Regions from separate parts of the Paenibacillus sp. J22P90 genome, predicted to be linked through region 1. Evidence: predicted binding sites of a transcription regulator. Region 1 holds the regulator's gene; the other holds the start of a gene.
The links. Region 1 encodes LexA, which represses DNA repair genes until DNA is damaged. Its sites were predicted from a motif close to CGAACATATGTTCG; they were not measured.
Positions count from the first base shown of each region.

Region 2: the regulator LexA is predicted to act here: its motif matches at 1,620-1,633, upstream of AC58UX_RS18820 (YhjD family protein).

Region 1 covers NZ_JCAUAY010000004.1:592,255-595,656, forward strand. The annotation lists gene AC58UX_RS17065 (HAD family hydrolase) at 1-113, opposite strand, end outside; gene AC58UX_RS17070 (DUF896 domain-containing protein) at 153-338, opposite strand; gene AC58UX_RS17075 (LysM peptidoglycan-binding domain-containing protein) at 472-873, opposite strand; gene lexA (transcriptional repressor LexA) at 1,019-1,636, shown strand; gene AC58UX_RS17085 (aminopeptidase) at 2,038-3,276, opposite strand; gene glnA (type I glutamate--ammonia ligase) at 3,388-3,402, opposite strand, start outside.
Region 2 covers NZ_JCAUAY010000005.1:303,754-307,155, reverse strand. The annotation lists gene AC58UX_RS18825 (DNA polymerase IV) at 1-1,237, opposite strand, end outside; gene AC58UX_RS18820 (YhjD family protein) at 1,234-1,602, opposite strand; gene AC58UX_RS18815 (stage VI sporulation protein F) at 1,884-2,171, opposite strand; gene AC58UX_RS18810 (DUF1294 domain-containing protein) at 2,610-2,960, opposite strand; gene recG (ATP-dependent DNA helicase RecG) at 2,969-3,402, opposite strand, start outside.

The DNA.
Region 1 (3,402 bases):
ACATTCACATGCTTCGCCGCTTCTTCACAAGTTGCAGCAAAAGCCTCCTCTACACTGCGATCATCCCATAGCAAAGTATCATCCAAATCAAAAAGCACAGCTTTCAACGTCATCATTCATTTCCCCTTTGAATGTAGTATCTATATGTAGGCTTATTTCTCTTCGTCAGTAAACTTAATGGAATCGAGTTGGACCTTCAGGTTTCCTCTAAAGGCATTGATATAGATCTTTCTTAATTCGTTACGCTCTTCTAGCTCAGCATCTGTCAGGCCTTCCGCCTTCGCCTTACGAGCTAGTTCATTGATACGCGCAATCGTCTTATCCATGCTGTCACTCATTGTAATCCTCCCAGTCAAAATTTCAATATGAGTACTACTTTGCCATCACCGATTAGGAATGTCAAGGATAGACACAAAGAGACATAGCTCAAGCGCCATGTCTCTCTTTCATTTATATGAATAAATCAATAATTTAAGGAAGTACTAGAACTTGTCCAGCTTGCAATGAGTTGCTCGATAAATGATTAAATGACTTCAATTTCTCGATGTAAGAACGCGTGTTCTCACCCTTCTTTTTGTGCAGTTCTGCGACTCCCCAAAGCGTGTCACCGCTTTGAATGACAATCTTCTCGTGCTGGACAACTTTCTCCGATGGTTGAACAGAAGCAGTTGATGCAGCTACTGTAACGCTCCCATCACCTGCATAGGCTTGTACAATCGCACCAAACGAAAACACAGTACCAAGTATGACTGCGATCAGCAAGAAACGAAGTAGTAACTTCGCATAACCTCGTTTATTGTTCATCCCTCTGGATGTGTGAGCAGCACCTTGACGTGTAGTTGTTGCGTTCGATTGTGAGTAAGCCATATACATAAAATTCATCCCCCAAACATTTGTTCTGATATTAGAATAACACGAACACATGTTTGAGTCAATCGTTTTTCGAACTTATGTTTGTACGAACTCGGGTTCTATGTTATACTTTGGGTAATGATTCCCAGTATTGGAGTGATAACTTATGAGTAAAATTTCGCAGCGTCAACAAGCCATCATGGAATTCATTAAGAACGAAGTGAAAGACAAAGGCTACCCGCCTTCCGTTAGAGAAATCGGCGAAGCTGTTGGACTAGCCTCCAGTTCGACCGTACATGGGCATTTGGAGCGTCTTGAGAAAAAAGGCATGATTCGTCGAGATCCAACCAAGCCCCGTGCAATCGAAATCCTGGGACTTGATGGTGCTGAATCTAATTTCGCAGTGTCCGTCGCTCGTGTTCCTCTCGTAGGTAAAGTAACGGCTGGTGTTCCTATTACAGCCACTGAGAATATCGAAGACTACTTCCCGCTTCCTTCCAGCATGGTCGGTGACAACAACGTGTTCATGCTCAGCATTATGGGTGACAGTATGATTGAAGCTGGTATTCATAATGGCGACTATGTCATCGTAAAACAACAGCAAACAGCTAATAACGGCGATATTGTCGTTGCTATGACAGAAGACGATGAAGCAACAGTTAAGCGTTTCTACAAGGAGAAGGATCATATCCGCCTTCAACCAGAGAACTCCGCGCTGCAACCGATTCTATTGAAAAATGTGACGATTCTTGGTCGCGTGATTGGATTGTTCCGGGATATGTAGCATCGATGTAGGCGAACAAATGTGGGGGAATCCGCCCATAAAAAGCATAAAAGAGGAGCTAAGCGGCATATGCCACGTAGCTCCTCTTTTTTATTCAGAAGTTGGTTACAGGTTTGACTAAGCCGCAAGGGACAAAAGGTCAAAGATGCAAAAATACACTTACTTTCGGGGAAAACGCCCCAAAATGACTAAATTAGTGCAAAAAAGCACCATCTAGGACCGATGATGCACCAAAACGACGAATACTCACAGAAAAAGTTGCCTATTTGCAAGCATTTCGCATATCAAACATACGTTCGTGTAATGAGTTGCATTTTTGCATTTTTGCATTTTTGCACTTTTGAACATAATGCTTCGTCCTCGTCAATTTGTGATCCCATTCGCTTACATTTCAATCACAATTAGAACGTTAACACCCAGTTCCCCGCACGGAAGATCGGCTCAATTGTCCCATCCGCTAATTCCCCATCGATCTCAAGCTCTGCTGAACCGATCATGAAGTCGACATGAATCAATGAGCTATTCCCTCCGCGAGCTTTCAATTCCGCATTCGTCAGTTTGGTACCATCCGTTAAATTAATCGGATAGCAGCTCCCCAACGCCAAGTGGCAGGAAGCATTCTCATCGATGCCTGTATTGTAGAAAATACGATTTACATTAGAAATCGGAGAATCGAAAGGAACAAGTGCAACTTCACCTAAGTAGCGCGCCCCTTCATCCATATCCAGCAAACGAGCCAAATGTTCGTACCCCACCTCTGCCGTAAAGTCTACAACCTTACCCGCTTCAAATGTAAAGGTAAACTTATCCACCAACGCTCCGTTAATATTCAATGGCATTGTACTCGCCACTTTGCCGCTAACACCTGTTCGGTTCGGGATCGTGAACACTTCCTCTGTCGGCATATTCGCCACATAACGGATGCCTCGCGCGTTCTCATTATCCCCACCTAGCCAAATATGCCCCTCTGGCAACTCAACACGTAAATCCGTACCCGTAGCACGATAACGCAGTGCTTTGTAGCTTCTTGCATTCAATAAGCTGTGCGTCGCCTTCAGCGTATCCAAATGTTTGTGCCAAGCTTCAACAGGATCGTCTTCATAGACGCGGTTGAATTTGAATACCGCATCCCACATCGCAGCAATTCGCTGCTCTTCTGGCAGATCCCCGTACACAATATTAGCCCATGCTTCTGTTGGCGCTTTGATCAAACACCAGCTAAATGCACCTGTTCGGACATATTGCTGATACTTCGCTCTAGCTGTCGAAGCAGCTTTGGATGCTCTAGAAATCAAACTGGCGTCAATACCATCATAAAGATTCGGATTCGGTACCTTAATGTTCAACAACGCTCCGCCGTTTTCAACAAAACGCTCCAGCATCGTCGTATACCACTCTGGATAGTAATCCATCGCATCATCTTGCGCATAGTCAAACTTATTACGTGTAACGACATCATCTTGCCAATGCACATGGACAAAATTTGCCCCAGCCTCATAGGCTTTTTGCACGATAAGTCTCGTTAAATCCAATGTCTCTATAGGAGCTTCCACCAACAAATCTTGGCCTTTATGTAAGTTAACCCCGACGCGAATGACTAACTCTGCATACTTTTCCAAATTACGATTAAAATTGTCCATAGTTCAATTAGTCTCCTTCGCATTAAAAAGCCCATCAGATCTCGATTTCGAGTCTGACGGGCTTATCTTATCTAGTTGTCAACATTCAAACTTCATGGATCAAGCTAACTCTTAGTACAGAGACAG
Region 2 (3,402 bases), on a different contig from region 1:
GACCGGCTGTCGTCAGGGAGGACGCACGAACAATCGCCGCATTGCCGAATCGATCCTTAATGCTGTCCGTCACCTTCTCCAGCTCTCGTGCCTTCACTTGATCTTCAAAAAGAGTGAGCTGATACGTCGCATCGTCCACAAACTGGCTCAGCATCACGCCGGCACGGCGAACAGGCATCGTATCCCAAAATTTATAAAAAAGCTGCTTCACAGCTTGAAAAACAGTCCCCGTATGATTCGTTGGATCCGGCATTTTCATCTGACGCGAGAAGCCTGTCGGCGCATCGAATGGACTGCACATGCAGCTGACGGTCACAATCGAGGCCATATAGCCTTTGCGCCGGCAGTCCCTACACACTTCCTCCGTCAGCTCCATGAGAATCGTATTCACTTCCCACGAATCCGCATAATCCCTCGGCAGCGTCATCATATGGCCGATGGACTTTGGCGGCGTATCAAATGTGCCCGGCGTGACCGGGCTGTCATCCAGCCCATTCGCTGTTCGCCACATGACCTCTGCATGAATATCCGACTGCTTGCCGAAGCGCGCGCGAAATTTCTGCTTGAGCTGCGGCAGCGGTGTTCGTGCCACATCACCAATGCTATACATGCCCAACTTGGCAAAATGGGCCGTCATCCGCGAACCAACACCGAACATTTTACTAACTGGCTCCTTCCAAAGGTGTTCCTCAACAGCAGAGGGAGGCAGCGTGAAAATGCCGCTTTCATTCTTTTTGGCCCATATATCTGTGGCGATTTTCGCTAGTATTTTATTCGAACTAATGCCTACACGAATTCTAACCCCTGTTTGCTTTAGCACCTTATACTGCAGAGTCATCGCCAGCTTCTCAGCATCTCCTCCGAAAAACGACAGACTCCCCGTGACGTCCATGAACTGCTCATCAATACTAAAAATTTCAACGAGATCCGTAAACTCCTGATAAATCCTGGTAATCATCAGCGATATATCAATATAATGCTGCATCCGCGGCCGCATAACGATCAGCTCGGGGCACTTCTTGAGCGCTTCACCCAAGCGTTCGGCTGTCGTTACACCGAATCCTTTGGCAACAGGGCAGGCAGCTAAAATAATACCCGACCTTAACGCAGGATCTCCCGCAACAGCAACCGGCTTATTCTCTAGTCCTGGATGATCGGCTTTCTCGATACTGGCATAAAAACTTTGACAATCCGCCAGGAAAATCGTTCGCACCTCGCCCCTGTTTCCTTTGTTCATCGCAATTCCCCCCGCATATTCATCAGCGTAGTCATAAGCTCAGCCTTGACCAAGCTGCGAAGCATCGTGAAATGATGGATGTAGCCTCGAACTTTGTACTCGACATTAATCCCTAAAGCATTGGTTTCGGTATGAATCACCCTAATGTCACGCTGTTTCATCTTGCTTTTCAATCGTTGTATTTCGGGATAAATAGCCATCTCAACCTCTCTGAGATAAAAAAGAATGTGATTGTATACGATCTTATCCTTATAAACTTTAAGCTCCTCCATATCTCTTGCCAGCATATCAAGCAAAATCGGCAGCAGCGTGAAATCCTTAATCATTTGGACATCCTCTTCTGTCTCGACTCTTGAATCGTTCATGTTCTCACCACCATATGCGAACATATATTCGTTTTTCCATATTATATACCGAACACGTATTCGTTATGCAAGTGAATTTTTTGGAATTTTATTTTTATGAGAAAACCTCTATCGAGGCCATTCAAGGATGAGCGACCACGTTTAGAGGAAGGTTTTATCGCCAAGCAGAAAGATGTTTTCGTGATCCGAAAACTTAAACTTTCTACTGTGGTAAATAACAACAGCAAAAACGCCACTCCCAGAGCATCCTCAGCTCTACAAGTGGCGCTTTCATCGTCCAGCTATCGAAACATGGACCACAGCTTAATTAAATGAAACGTGTTATTGGGATCGATTTTTTGCGCGATGATGAACGTTAAAATCTGGTTCGTCTGACTTCCGGTCAGCTTTTCACCGAAAATGGCAGCAGCAAGACCGATTAAACGCGTGACCTTCGCCGTGTTTTGCAAATCTGCTTTCGTAACGCCTTGGAGCAGCATTTTGATGCGTTCCTTGACCTCAGGGTTTTTCATCTTGAACTTTACACGCTCCACGAGCGCAGGATCGATGCCATATTGCTGATAACTCATGCCCGCACCTCCGATACCCGTCATGCTCCTATCTTATGAGTGAAAGCAGGCAAACTTGACAGAGGCCGCGTATATATGCAAAACCGATGTTAACCACCTGCCCAACGATCCGCCGTAGGCCGATCCTTTAAATGGAAAATGTACAGTTAAATTCGCTCATTTTCTCAATAAAAATCAACTAACTGGATTTCATGCATGTATTTGGCCCGCAAATGCCAAGAACCTCTTAAAACAGCGATTTAGCTACATATTTTCCATTTATCGCTTAATTTCCGGGGGATTACGGGGAATTAGCTGGAGTTTTTCCAGTTAGCTGCTTTAGGGGAACGTGTAGATGGCGGGGTTCGGGTCAAGTGTGGGATCATCAGGTTAGGTTGGCGGCACGCCAAGACAAGACACAAAAAAACAGCCACCGTTCCCGGCAGCTGTCTCTCCATTTTACATATAAATGGCTATTAAAATGACGCAGATACAATTGAGCGCAATCAGCAGCGGAAAGCCGACAACAAAGGAAGTATGCTTCGTCTTATGCCGCCACATCCGCATGCCCAGCCAACCACCGATCCCGCCCCCAATCGCAGCGAGTAAAAAAAGTCGTTTTTCCGGCACACGGCGCCCGCCTTTTTTGGCTTGTCCTTTATCGTGTCCCATCTCAATAAACGTAATGATATTCATGATCAATAAATAAACGAGTAAATAAGTCACTGGCGGCACACCTTCGTTTCCATAAAATAGCGCTGCTACTCCTATCTTAAAAGGGAACACGCCATGGGTCAACTTGTCTCGCAAGCCGCCTACTAATCTAGCACTTCGCTGTCAAAAATATGAGCCCGCTCCAAATACGCCCTCAGCGGCATAAAAGAAGCCCCCGTCCAGAAGGACGAGTCGCCGACAAGCTCGGCCGCATCATCTCGCGCCTGCTCCATGATTTCGAAATCCGCCATCATGTCGGCGATGCGGAACTCCGGCAGCCCGCTCTGCTTCGTGCCGAAGAAATCCCCCGGCCCGCGCAGCTCGAGATCGCGCCGGGCAATCTCGAAGCCGTCGGTGGTCTCCGTCATCGCCTTCATGCGCTCCTTGCCGACCTCTGTCTTCGGATCGGCGATGAGCACACAGAAAGACTGGTGCTCGCCCCGCCCGACCCGGCCGCGCAGCTGGTGCAGCTGCGACAGGCCGAAGCGGTCGGCGTCGTAGATCACCATCAGCGTGGCGTTCGGCACGTCCACGCCGA